Regions from separate parts of the Mesorhizobium sp. M2A.F.Ca.ET.043.05.1.1 genome, predicted to be linked through region 3. Evidence: predicted binding sites of a transcription regulator. Region 3 holds the regulator's gene; each other region holds the start of a gene.

Region 1 (4,595 bases), 1.0 Mb from region 3:
GGACTGCGCGGCCGAACTGGGAAACCGGGAGATGTATGCGGGCCGGATGATCACTTTGGCGAAGTGAGGCGGAAAGCGGCAGCGGCCCGCAAGGGCCGCGACGACCGGTGTTCCTGCCGGGAACCGTCGGCCCGGCCGCCGCGCAGAATTACGCGATGATGTCGGCGCCCGGCTGCTCGTCGAAAAGCACCGCGCAGCCGCGCTCCAGCGCAACCTGCGTCAAGGCGGTGGTCGCATCCTCGTCCGACGAGACGAAATCACCGGTCAGCACGCGCAGTTCCTCGACGGCCCTCGACATCGGCACGACGCGCCCGGCCGAACGGTCGCTCACGCATGCGTCGATGACGCACAGAAGATCGATGAGTTCGAAATGATCCATGGCGGCCTCCGCTGCGGCCATCCCTTCGCCCTGTCAACGGCGTGTGGCGCAGACTGGTTCCCAGGCCGGCTTCATCCCGGCGGCCTTGCCGGCGCGAGCTTGAGGTCGAAGCGGGCCGGCAGGCATGGCTCGACACAGGCCTTGCGCACCGATCCGGTTGTCATGGTGTCGATTGGAAGAAGGACTATCATCCGAGCGTGGCGTTGCGGCCAGAGCGGCCTGCCAAAGAGAAGGAAGACGCCGCCGATCATCAGCGCCAGGAGCAGTGCCGCAATCAGGTTCGCGATCGTGTTGCCGGGTTGCACGGCCAGCAACTCCAGGAGCGATTCAGGAGAAAGGAGTGCCCATCACATCGCAGGAATGATGGGCACTCCGTGGTCGACCGCCGATGAAGGGACTTGTCCGGCGGCTTGCTAACCAAATGAATTGATGGCGCTGTTGTTTCTTGAAAATCGGCACCTCGGGCCTCTGCGTTCGGCGGCTGAGACTTCAGTCCGAACAAGGCCTCGGACCGTCGCCCAAAGGCCGGAACAATCGCTTTCGGCTGCCGTTGCCCGGCCATCAAAATCGGCGGAGGGAGAGAAGACACGGCCTGCTGACGGGTCCACCTTTTTGACTGGCCGTTCCAACTGCTCCTTCCAAATTCAAGGTAGAATCAGGCCTCGAGGTCCATCGGCTGATGGCCGGGCTGCTGGTGCCAAAGCACCTGGCGATAATCCGTCAGTTCGACGACCTGCGTGCAGACCGGACAGATGTAGCTGTCGCAGCATTGGCGAAGCGCCGGCGACCCGCGGCGAGCAGCAATGACCGGCGGACGCGAATAGGCTTTGACGGCTTGATCAAGCATGGTTTCCTCCTGGTGGTTGTCGATTATCCCCGCCCAAACGCTTCTTCCCTCGCCGAGGATGTCGCGCCGCCGCGGCGCTCGGCCAGCGCTGGAACAGGTTCGGCATGATGCTGATGGGGGAATGCACGAGGCCGCGATGATATCGCCTTGATTGTTGCCGAGGTCGCATCGAATTCTCCCTGTCGGGCGAAAACGGATGGGTCCCTCAACCACCGCCGTGCCAGCGCGAGAACAGGAAAGCAGCGGCGACAAGGTTCCGCATTAACTTCCGATAAGGCGCCAAAAAAATCTTTCAAATTCTTCGAGCGCCGGGAGCGCTCAATATATTAGCAGACCCTCATAATAAGGTGTATGAATCCGGTTGCGGTCGCAGATGATCGCAACGTCAGGCGCCGCTTCACATGGGAGGGAAACCACGTGTAGCCCGGCAGCCGCACGATCTCGACACGCGTCTTGGCGGGCGCGCGGACCGCCTCCTGTGAAGTTCGCACGATCTCCTTCACGGGTGATCGTGCAAGCTGACCTCTACCCGCGGCTGTGGCTTCAGGTTGTGGAAACTTGCACGCTCAAGCGTGGCGGCTTGACAGCGAGCTTCTTTTGTTCTCTTTATGTTCTACTAATTCCCCTTACAAAAGACGCAGCTAATGCTGCAATGCCACACAAATGGCCATGGGAGCGCGCGATGGCCGCCACGAATAACGCCGCGGCCGCCACCATTCTCCATGCCGACCTCGACGCCTTCTACGCCTCGGTCGAGCAATTGCTCGACCCATCATTGCGCGGCAAGCCGATCGCCGTCGGCGGCGGCGTGGTGCTGGCGGCTTCCTATGAAGCGAAGGTGTTCGGCGTGCGCGGCGGCATGCCTGGCCGCAAGGCGCGCGAGCTCTGCCCGCAGCTCATCTTCGTCGGCGGTCGTTTTTCCGAGTACCAGCGCCTCGGCGACGCCGCGATCAAGGTGATCGACGATTTCACGCCGGTGGTCGAGCGCATCTCCATCGACGAAGCCTTCGCCGACGTCGCCGGCTGCACGCATCTGTTCGGGCCGCCGCAGGAGATCGCGCGGAAAATCCGCGAGCGCGTGAAGGCCGAGCTCGGCCTGCCGATCTCGATCGGCGTGGCGCGGACAAAGCACCTCGCCAAGATCGCCTCGCAGGTGGCCAAGCCCGACGGGCTGGTGGTGGTCGAGCCCGGCACCGAGCTCGCCTTCTTGCACGACCTGCCCGTCACGCTGATGTGGGGCGTCGGCCCGGCGACCAAGGCGAGGCTGGCCGAGATCGGCGTCGAGACCATCGGCCAGCTGGCGCGCACCCATAGCGGCGCGTTGGAGCGGCTGATCGGTCACGCCGCCGGCCAGAAGCTCGCCGCGCTCGCCTGGAACCGCGACCCGCGCATGCTCGAGACGCATCGCCGCGCGCATTCGGCCGGCGCGCAATCGGCGCTCGGCAGGAAGCCGGCGGTGCCGCGCGTCTTCGTGCCGACGCTTCTGCATCTGGCCGACCGCGTGGCGAGCCGCCTGCGCGCCAAGGACCGGCCCGGCCGCACGGTGACGGTGCGGGTGCGCTTCGCCGATCTGCGTGCCGTCACCCGCTCGGTGACGCTGGAGCAGCCGATCCAGGCGACAGTGATGCTGGCCGAGATCGCCGAGGAGCTGGTGCGCGGCGTGCTGGCCGCCCATCCGGGCGAGCGGGAGATCTCGCTGCTCGCCATTTCCGTCTCGCATCTGGAGGAGCATGCCGAACTGCAGCTCGAACTGCCGCTCGGCCTGACGGATGAGAAGCGCAAGCCCGGCAGCCGCAAGGGCCTCGCCCGCGTCGGCGCCGACCGCGCCATCGACAAGATCCGCCAGCGCTTCGGCAAGGAAGCCGTCGGCTACGGCACGGTGGCGCTGGAAGGCCCGCGCTCGGTGCCGGATGGATTCAGGGAATTGGCCGAGAAGGAGCTGTAGAGGTTCTCAATCCGTCTCCAACACTGCCCAGTCCAGCCGCATCGTCGCGCTCATCGTTTGCCCATCGTCGAGCACCGTCAGCCCCTCGCCATGATGCGCATCGACCGCGTGCGAGACCGGCTCGAAGCAGAAGAAGCCGGCATCGGGCGACGGCGAATAGAGGATGTAGACGCCAAGCTCCGGCGAGGCGCTCAGCGTGACCTTGATCCCGTCCTCGAGCTGCACGATCGAGGCGCGCCGATCCCATCCGTCGAAGGCGTTGTTGACCCACTCCAGCGGCAGCGGGATAGGGCGATCGAAATCCCAGCCCGGATGCTCGCTCACCGGCACGACGCCGACAGGCAGATGGCGCTCGCCCTCCAGCCAGACACATTTCGCCTTCGCCTTCAGCAGGGTCGTGTCGCCGCGTGGGAACCAGGGATGGAAACCGAGGCCGTAAGGCAGGCGCATGCCGGCGCGGTTCTCGACAGCGAGGCTCGCCTTCAGCGCGCCGTCACGCAGGGTGTAAGTGACGGTAGCCGCGTAGCGGTATGGCCCGATCGCCCCGTCGTCGAGTAGCAGCTCCGCCTCGGTGTCAGTCTGGCGCACAAGCCGCCACGGCTTCTGGAAACCGTCGCCATGGATCGGAAAGGCCTCTCCCGGGACGTTCGGCTCGACCGCATGGAAGCGGCCTTCGAACTCGAAGCCGCCGCCGGAGATGCGGTTCGACCACGGCACGAGAAGCTGGCAGCCGGACGTGCCGGTGCCGTCCCCCGGCTTCAGCAGCGGAACTGGCGCGCCGCCGGCGACGAGCGCGTCGTAGCGGGCGATCGCTGCGCCTTCATCGGGCGCCAGGACCAGCCTCGCCTGCCCATCCTTCAGCTCGACTGCGCCGGCCATCACCAGCCGCCATCGATGGCGATGTTCTGGCCGCTGATCATGTCGGAAGCCGGCGAGACGAGGAACAGCACGAGATCGGCGACATTGTCCGGCTCGATGCGCTTCTTCAGGCTCTGGTTGGCGAGGATCCAGTCATTGTATTCCTTCAGCCGGTCGCCGAAGACGCGCTCCTCGGCTTCCGAAACCACGGCGCCCGGCGACACCGCGTTGACCCTGATGCCATGCGGCCCGAGCTCGCGCGCCAGCGATTTGGTGAGGCCGAGCATGGCGCCTTTCGATGCGACATAGGGCACATAGCCGTCCCAGCGGCCGTTCAGCGTGATCGAGCAGAAATTGACGATCTTGCCGTAGCCCTTGGCCTTCATGCCCGGGGCGCAGGCCCTTGCCAGCGCGAAGGCGGCCGAGGAGTTGACGCGGATCTGGTCCTCATACTCGGCGAGCGAGAAGTCCTCGAACGGCCGGTTGATGATCAGCGCGGCGTTGTTGATCAGGATATCGATGCCGCCTTCCTTCGCCGCCAGCGCGGCAACCGCCGCTTCCGCCTC
Region 2 (4,595 bases), 790 kb from region 3:
GAGGTCGTCGCCGCTGTTGGCGACGACGCGGAAGAAGGCCAGCGCGTCGCGGATTTCCAGGCGCTCGTAGAAACGCGGGCCTCCGATGACGCGGTAATTCAAGCCCAGCGTGATGAAGCGGTCTTCGAAGGCGCGCATCTGGAAGGACGCACGCACAAGAATCGCCATGTCATTCAGATTGTGCTTCTGCCGCTGATAGGCCTCGATGGCGTCGCCGATGGCCCTGGCCTCTTCCTCCGAATCCCAGGCGGCATGGACATGCACCTTGTCGTCCTCGGGGTCGTCGCGGTCGGTGAACAGCGTCTTGCCTAAGCGGCCCTCATTGTGGGCGATGAGGTGGGAGGCAGCACCGAGGATATGCGCGGTGGAGCGATAGTTGCGCTCCAGCCGGATGATGGTGGCGCCCGGGAAATCCTTGTCGAAGCGCAGGATGTTGTCGACCTCGGCGCCGCGCCAGCCATAGATCGACTGGTCGTCGTCGCCAACGCAGCAAATATTCACGCTCACGGGCTGTTCCGCGCCTGCCGGCGCGGGCCCTCCGCGGGGGCCTCGCAACGGCTCGGACGCCCGGTCGGGCTTGCGGCCTTCGGCCGAGTCGGAACTCGCAGAGCGCCCGGCATTGGGCCGCTGCGCCAGCAGGCGCAGCCACATGTATTGCGCGGTGTTGGTGTCCTGGTACTCGTCGACCAGTATGTATTTGAACTTGCGGTGATAGTCCTTCAGCACGTCCGGATAGGCGCGGAAGATGCGGATCGGGTGATAGAGCAGGTCGCCGAAGTCGCAGGAGTTCAGCGTCTGCAGGCGTTCCTGATAGGCCTTGTAGAGTTGGCGGCCCTTGCCGTTGCCGAAGCTGCGCGCATCGCCTTCCGCAATCTCGTCGGGGCCGAGGCCCTTGTTCTTCCAGTTGTCGAGCATCTGGGCGAAGGTCTTGGCAGGCCAGCGCTTGTCGTCCAGCCCTTCGGCCTGGATCAACTGCTTGATCAGCCGCACCACGTCGTCGGTGTCGAGGATGGTGAAATCGGATTTCAGCCCGGCAAGCTCGGCATGGCGCCGCAACAGCTTCACGCCGATCGAGTGGAAGGTGCCGAGCCAGGGCATGCCCTCGACATTGCCTTCGCCGATCAGGTGGCCGATGCGCTGCTTCATCTCGCGCGCGGCCTTGTTGGTGAAGGTGACGGCCAGGATCTGCGACGGGAAGGCCCTGCCGGTGGCAAGAATGTGGGCGATGCGGGTGGTGAGCACGCGCGTCTTGCCGGTGCCGGCGCCGGCAAGCACCAGGACCGGGCCTTCGGTCGTCTCGACGGCGAGCCGCTGCTCCGGGTTCAGGCCCTTCAGATAATCGGGCGCGCTGTTCTGGCCGCTGCGCGCCGCCATGGCGCGCGCGGCTATGCCGGACGGGGCCGCAGCCGGCCGCGCATTCGGTTCATCGAAAAAAGGCATGTCTTCGGAAAAGCCCGACATCGCCCCCGAATGTAGTGATTCGGGAGCGAAAGACCAGAACTGTCTACGTTTTGTTCTAGTTTCGCGTGTCCCGGATCAACTTGACAGCCGGAGCGGGTGAGGGGAAAGCTGCCGGCAGGGCGGGGCCTGTCGCACCCCGCAAGCTGCTCTATCTTGTTTGACGCAGTTCCGGACGGAAAGACGCTTCACGCTTTTCCTGGAATTGCTTGATGCGCGCAACAGTCGAAGGAGCACCGTCTTGGCTGTCACCATCACCTCCCTCGTCCTCTTCCTCATCGGTCTCATTCTCGGCGGCGGCGGCATCTGGCTCGTCGCGCTGGGTGGTAGTTGGTACTACCTGATCGCCGGCCTCGTCTTCCTGATCACGGCCTGGCTGCTGTTCAGGCGCAGGTCGACCTCGCTCTGGCTCTACGCGCTGTTCGTGCTCGCCACTTTGTGCTGGGCGGTGTGGGAAATCGGCTTCGACTGGTGGCAGCTCGGTCCGCGCGGCGGCGTCATCGTGCTCATCGCCCTGTGGCTTCTGACGCCATGGGCAAGGCGCGGCTTGCGCGGCCCCGACGGACGCGCGCCACTGATCCTGGCCGTGCTCGCCTCGCTGGCGGTCGCCGGTTATTCGATGACCGCCGATCCGCACGACATCGCCGGCACGCTCGGCACCGAAAAGGTGGCGGCGGCGGCCAATCTCGGCGGCGACATGCCGGCCGGCGAGTGGCACTTCTATGGCCGCACGCCGTTCGGACAGCGCTATTCGCCGCTCGACCAGATCACGCCCGACAATGTCGCCAAGTTGCAGCCAGCCTGGACCTACCGCACCGGCGATGTGAAAGGCCCCGACGATATCGGCGAAACGACCTATCAGGTGACGCCGCTGAAGATCGGCGACGCGCTCTTCATCTGCACGCCGCACAACTTCGCCATCGCCATCGATGCCGCGAGCGGCAAGGAAAAGTGGCGCTACGATCCCAAGATCAAGCTCGACAACAACCGCCAGCACCAGACCTGCCGCGGCGTGTCCTATTATGCCGATGCCAAGATCGCCGCCGGCCAGCCCTGCGCGCAGCGCGTCTACCTGCCGACGTCGGACGCTCGCCTGATCGCACTCGACGCCACCAACGGGCAGTTGTGTCCGTCCTTCGCCGAGGGCGGCACGCTGAACCTGATGGGCAATATGCCTTATCCGAAATCGGGCTATTACTATTCGACCTCGGCGCCGCTGATCGTCGCCGGCAAGATCATCGTCGGCGGCGCGGTCAACGACAATTACTCAACCGAGGAGCCGTCGGGCGTCATCCGCGCCTTCGACGTCGACACCGGCGCGCTGCTGTGGAACTGGGATTCCGGCAATCCGGATGTGACGACGCCGCTGCCCGCCGGGCAGACCTATACCCACAACTCGCCCAACATGTGGTCGACCGCCAGCGCCGACGAGAAGCTCGGGCTGCTTTACGTGCCGCTCGGCAACCAGACGCCGGACCAGCTTGGCATGGGCCGCAGCGCCAATGTCGAGAAGTTCTCCTCCTCGATCGCCGCGCTCGATCTCAACACCGGACAATTGCGCTGGGTGCGGCAGACCGTGCATCACGATCTGTGGGACATGGACGTGCCGGCGCAGCCGTCGCTGGTCGACATCACGACGGCAAACGGCATCGTGCCGGCGCTGGTCGGGCCGACCAAGCAGGGCGATCTCTACGTCCTCGACCGGCGCACGGGCGAGCCGATCATTCCGGTGAAGGACGTGCCGGCCCCCGGTGGCGCCATTGAGGGCGATCATGCCTCGCCGACACAGCCGGCCTCCGACCTTTCCTTCAATCCGAAGCCGCTGACCGGCGCCGACATGTGGGGCATCACTCTGTTCGATCAGCTGGCCTGCCGGATCGAGTTGAAGAAATTGCGCTATGAGGGGCGCTACACGCCGCCCTCGCTGCAGGGCTCGCTGATCTATCCCGGCAATTTCGGCGTCTTCAACTGGGGCGGTGTCGCGGTCGATCCGGTGCGGCAGGTGATGTTCGGCATGCCGACCTACCTGGCGTTCACGTCCAAGCTCATCCCGCGCGCGGACGTGCCGCCGCCAGGCGACACCAAGGGCAGCGAGCAGGGGCTGAACCGCAACGAGGGCGCACCTTACGCGGTGGTGATGGGGCCGTTCCTGTCGCCGCTCGGCATCCCCTGCCAGGCGCCGCCCTGGGGCTATGTCGCCGGTGTCGACCTGAAGACCGGAAACATCGCCTACAAGCACCGCAACGGCACCGTCTACGACATGACGCCGCTGCCATTGCCGCTCAAGGTCGGCGTTCCAGGCATCGGCGGGCCGATGATCACGGCGGGCGGCGTCGCTTTCCTGGGCGCGGCGGTCGATGACTATCTGCGCGCCTACGACCTCACCACCGGCAGGCAGCTCTGGCAGGCGCGGCTGCCGGCGGGCGGCCAGGCGACGCCGATGACCTACACAGTGGCCGACGGCCGCCAGTTCGTCGTCATCGTCGCCGGCGGCCACGGCTCCGTCGGCACCAAGCCGGGCGACTATGTGATGGCCTACACGCTGCCCAAGTGAGGGAAGGCGTCGGGCTTCAAAGCCCGAGATGGCCCCGCAGGCTGGGCACCTGGTCCAGCACCTGATTGGTGAGATCGGGGCCGGCGGCAGCTTCGGCCTGCTTGATCAGGGTCTCGCCGGCCTGCCGGATCTGCGCCATGTCGAGGCCGGACGCTTTAAGCGCCGCGATGCCGTTGATCAGCGCGCCGGCCTTCTCGCCGAGCACGCCGCCAAGCGCCCCTTGCAGCGACGACAGCAGGCCGCCGCCCGAATTGGCCGCGCCGGCGACCATCACGTCATATTTCTGGGCCAGCGCGTCGGCGCCGGGGATCTGGGCGAAGAAAGACGAAACGCTGGTGCCTTCCGCCTCGTGCTCCAGCACGGAAAAGATGGTGCCGACGACTTTCTCGGTAGTCGGCTCGTCGAGGCCGGCCTTCGAGGAAACGGTGTTGATGATATCCTGGACGTTCATGGCATTCCCCTTTTCGTCATTCGTATCGGCAAGGCGGCTCCGGCAATTTCTCGTCCCAATGTGACAGCACCATCAAGCCTTTCGGAAATGACCAAAATGTGATGAATCAAGCTGGCTTGCCGGCGCACCGCT
Region 3 (4,595 bases):
CTTCGCGCTGGCTGCGGAGGTTGGCGCCGAATGCAGCGTGCTTATGCTGCGCTGATAGATCGACAACGCCGGTCGTTCATAATCGGCGACGTCGATAGTTATTCGTCCACCAGCGTTCGGGTCAGGGGATGCTCCGGATCTGCGAGACCATCGACGACGTTGAAATGATGCCGACCCGGCTCGACAACTGACTGGGCAGCGGCGCCAAGCCCGGTCCAGATGTTGGCGAGCAAGGCGCTCTGGCGCAGGAACTCCGAGCGCTCGCCACCGCCGACCCAACAGGTGATGCGGGTTCCTTGCACGGGCCGCAGCAGCGCCGGGCTTTCGCTCAACGCTTCCCGCTCGTCGATGTTCAGCGTCTCGTTCAAAGCCGTGAACATCAACGGCCGAAGGTCGTGCAGGCCTGAAATCGAAACGACCATGCGTATGCGTTTCGCCACCATGGCGCCCAGCGGCGAAGTCGTCGTCACCATCCGGCTGGCGAGATGTCCGCCGGCCGAGTGACCGGTCAGCATCAGCGGGCCATCGACCATGGCCGCCGCCTTGCCGATCGCGGCCGCGACTTCATTGACGATGCCGCCGATCCTGGTCCGCGGGCACAGCGTATAGGAAGGCATGGCGACGGCAAAGCCGCGACCGACAGCGCCGGCGGCCAGATGCGACCAGGATGTCTTGTCCGATTCCATCCAGTAGCCGCCATGGATGAACACGACGAGCCCCTTCGATGCGGCAGGCGGAAGGAAGAGATCGAACCGGCTGCGCGGCGCCTCGCCATAGACGATGTCGAGCCGCGCCCTGCCCTGCGCCAACAGCTTTTCGCGAAATGCCTGAGCTGGGCCGTCCCAGGCCGCCGGCCAGCGGTCGCCCCCAGCGATGTTCGCGCCGTTGGCGTAGGCGTCATCCCAGTCGACAATGCGGTGTCCCAGCACCGGCCCCTCCCGCGATCAGATCGATTTCGAGTTGTCTTTGTTCGGCATGCCATTCGAAGTCAGGTGACGGCCTCCTTGATCGCATAGCGCGCCTCCTGCCAGGCGCCCGTGCGCAGGATGTCTTCCAGCACCTCGACGGCGTCCCAGACGTCCCGGTAGCCGACATAGAGCGGCGTGAAGCCGAAACGGACGGTCGACGGTGCGCGGAAATCGCCGATCACGCCACGCTCGATCAAGGCGCGCATCACCTGGTAACCATGCGGATGGGCGAACGACACCTGGCTGCCGCGCTCGGCCCCGTTGCGCGGGCTTTCCAGCTCGAGACCGAAAGCGCCGCATCTGGCTTCGACAAGCCGGATGAACAGATCCGTCATCGCGACGCTCTTCTCGCGCACGGCCGTCATGTCGACTTCGTCCCAGAGATCCAGCGAACCTTTCAGCGCCCGCATCGACAGCACCGGCTGCGTTCCGCACAGGAATCGCCGGATGCCTGAGCCGGCGGCATAACCCTGCTCGAACGCGAAGGGCCGGGCATGGCCCCACCAGCCGCTGAGCGGCTGGCTGATGTCGGGATGATGGCGGGTGGCGGCATAGATGAAGGCCGGCGCGCCGGGCCCGCCATTGAGATATTTGTAGGTGCAGCCGATGGCGAAATCGGCATTCGAGCCGTCGAGATCCACCGGCAGGGCGCCGGCCGTGTGGCAGAGGTCCCAGACGATCAACGCGCCAGCGTCATGGGCCTTGCGGGTCAGGGCCGCCATATCGCGCAACCGGCCGGACTTGTAATTGACGTGGTTGACCAGGATGATCGCGACACGGTCGTCGATCAGTTCCTCGATCGTCGGCGCATCGACGCCTTCGAGCCGCAGCACCGTGCCGGGCCGCGTCGAGGACACCCCCTCCGCCATGTAGAGGTCGGTCGGAAAGCTGTCGCCTTCGGCAACGATCACCGAGCGGTCGGGTCGCATTGCGAGTGCCACATGCAAGACCTTGTAGATGTTGATCGAGGTGGTGTCGCATACCACAGTCTGGCCAGGCGCGGCGCCGATCAGACGCCCGAGCCGGTCGCCCAGCTTGACAGGCATGTCGAACCAGCCGGCGGTGTTCCAGGCGCGGATGAGGTCCTGCGCCCATTCCTGCTTCGCGGCCGTCTCGATCTCGTTGAAGACATTGATCGAAGCGGCGCCCAGTGAATTGCCATCAAGGTATATCACCCCTTCCGGCAGGACGAAGCGATCGCGCAAGGGGCGCAGCGGGTCCGCCGCATCCATCGCCTCGACCTGGGCAAGATCGGGAATTCCCCTCATTGTGCTACCGCCTCCATTTCGGACTCAGGCCGCTACATCCTCCGGCGACCAAGGCGGTTGTCCCATCACCGTCCGCAACCCGGCAAGAACCTTCTGTCCTATGTTAGCTGGTCCATAGACGGCAAAGGCTGAGGATCGGAATCGCAGCCCAGGTTGGCATTTTGAGTTCGTTTCGTTCACGGTACGGCACATGGTTGCGTCAGCTGACTGGATCCCTTCAGCACCTTCGCGACGATGTCGGCTCTCAATTCAGCATAAGGAGAATTGCAAAATCGAGCGGAATCAATGACACAGCCCAACCGGTGGCGGCCGGGCACCGTCCGATGCAACATTCTTTCGCCCACCTTAAGAAATTCATTAAACTTTAAACGGTTGCGGAACACAACTGGAACAGATAGTGTTTGTTCTGGGTTTGTTTTTCTGATTCTGGTTTCGAAACCCGTGGGGGCCGCCAATGCTGACGCGCAAACAACATGAACTCCTGATGTTCATCCATGAACGCCTGAAGGAGAGCGGGATCCCGCCATCCTTCGACGAGATGAAGGAAGCGCTCGACCTCGCCTCGAAGTCCGGCATCCATCGGCTGATCACGGCGCTAGAAGAACGCGGTTTCATTCGCCGGCTACCGAACCGGGCGCGTGCGCTGGAGGTCTTGCGCCTGCCCGACTCGATCGCTCCCGGCCTGAATGCCGCGAAGAAATTTTCGCCAAGCGTCATCCAGGGCGGCCAGGGCAATCTAAGCCGCCAGGTCAAGCCGGCAGCGCCCTCGCGTACGCCGACACCCAGCAATGATGACGACGCCGCTTCAGCGGTGTCCATTCCGGTGATGGGCCGCATCGCCGCCGGTGTGCCGATCGACGCCATCCAGCACCAGACGCATTCGATCTCGGTCCCGCCAGACATGATCATGGGCGGCGAGCACTATGCGCTGGAGGTCAAGGGCGACTCGATGATCGAGGCTGGCATCTTCGACGGCGACACGGTCATCATCCGCAACGCCAGCACGGCAAGTCCGGGCGAGATCGTGGTGGCACTGGTTGACGATGAGGAAGCGACGCTCAAGCGCTTCCGCCGCAAGGGCGCCTCGATCGCGCTGGAGGCCGCCAACCCGGCCTACGAAACCCGCATCTTCGGGCCGGACCGGGTCAAGGTGCAGGGCAAGCTCGTCGGGCTGATCCGCCGCTACTGATCCGGCTGCGAGGGCTTGGCCCTCTCAGGCTTTTCGTAAGGCGGCAGTCCCCTCGCCTCGCGCGCGTACTTCCGCTGCTCGTGCCAGGGCCGGTAAGGCTGCTCGACGGCATATTGGATGGCTGCTCGCGCGGTTGCCGATTGTGGATCGAAGAAGACGGCGGCACTGCCGTCACGCGCCAGTTGGCGCTTGGTGACGACAAGCACGCGCTGATCCCAACAGGGATTGTAGGCCGTCGCATCGTTGATGACGATGAGGTCGGCAAAGCCGCAGGCGGGCCGTGCGCTGTCGCGGTTTTCGGCGAGCGCGACGATCGCGCCGGAAGGATGCCGGCCAATGCAGAGGTCGCCGGTGCAGTAGAAGGGCGAGCCGGGCGGCAGGTCGACCGGGTCGGCGATATCGAGAGCGTCCTTGGCGAATGTCTCGGGCGGCACGATGCCCTCGGCCTTCAGCGCCCGCTTCCAATTGTCAGTGGTGAACTCGTTGGAGCGTTCGCGGTTGACGGCAAGCTCGCCGCCGCCGATCGGCATCGCCACGAGATGCGCGTCCTCCGAGATCAGCACGTCCGGGGTGCGCACATGCGGGATCGCCAGCAGCGCGGCGAGCGCGAAGGGCACAGCGGCGAGCCTCAGCCAGGTGGTGGCCATGGTCGCGATGATGAGCGCGATTGTCGCCAGCAGCACCGACTGGATCGAGATCAATCCCACGGCATCGAGGGGCGAGCGCTCGGAAATCCATGCCGAAATGGCGATCATCGCTGTCAGGCCCTTGCCCATCACATAGAGGAAGGGACCGTCGAAGCCGAACGGCATGGCGAGCGCGCTCAACACGGCGAACGGCATGACGATCAGCGAGACGATCGGCATGACCGCCAGATTGGCGAGCAGGCTGAGCGGCGACACGCGCTGAAAATGCCAGATCGCAAACAGCAATGTCGCGCTGCCGGCGATCAGCGACGTTACGGCCGCGCCGCCCATGCCAACCGCGAGTTTCCGCGACAGGAACGCAAGAAACGAACGCTTCACCGGCGGCGCGGTCGTTTTGCCGGCGCGATAATCGGCAAAGCCGGCATAGGCGCCGACCAGGGCGGCGGTGGCGGCGAAGGACATCTGGAAGCTCGGGCCGACCACTTCATGTGGCGAGACAAGGATGACGGCAATCGCGGAGATC

What was found. The regulator LexA, encoded in region 3, represses DNA repair genes until DNA is damaged. The targets are predictions, from matches to a motif close to TGTTCNNNNTGTGTTCNG.
Region 1: a site for LexA is predicted at 1,825-1,842, ahead of dinB (DNA polymerase IV). Genes of this name have one in related genera too.
Region 2: a site for LexA is predicted at 1,502-1,519, ahead of EJ069_RS03645 (UvrD-helicase domain-containing protein). Genes of this name have one in related genera too.

The regions. Positions count from the first base shown of each region.
Region 1 is NZ_CP034446.1:2,560,189-2,564,783, forward strand. Features, by position in the region: gene EJ069_RS12580 (pilus assembly protein TadG-related protein) at 1-67, shown strand, start outside; gene EJ069_RS12585 (hypothetical protein) at 149-379, opposite strand; gene EJ069_RS12590 (polymerase) at 451-684, opposite strand; gene EJ069_RS12595 (hypothetical protein) at 1,035-1,226, opposite strand; gene dinB (DNA polymerase IV) at 1,909-3,171, shown strand; gene EJ069_RS12605 (aldose 1-epimerase) at 3,178-4,050, opposite strand; gene EJ069_RS12610 (SDR family oxidoreductase) at 4,050-4,595, opposite strand, start outside.
Region 2 is NZ_CP034446.1:775,158-779,752, forward strand. Features, by position in the region: gene EJ069_RS03645 (UvrD-helicase domain-containing protein) at 1-1,461, opposite strand, end outside; gene EJ069_RS03650 (glucose/quinate/shikimate family membrane-bound PQQ-dependent dehydrogenase) at 1,700-4,012, shown strand; gene EJ069_RS03655 (hypothetical protein) at 4,029-4,463, opposite strand.
Region 3 is NZ_CP034446.1:1,564,475-1,569,069, reverse strand. Features, by position in the region: gene glp (gephyrin-like molybdotransferase Glp) at 1-55, shown strand, start outside; gene EJ069_RS07490 (alpha/beta hydrolase) at 99-929, opposite strand; gene kynU (kynureninase) at 989-2,236, opposite strand; gene lexA (transcriptional repressor LexA) at 2,691-3,425, shown strand; gene EJ069_RS07475 (ComEC/Rec2 family competence protein) at 3,419-4,595, opposite strand, start outside.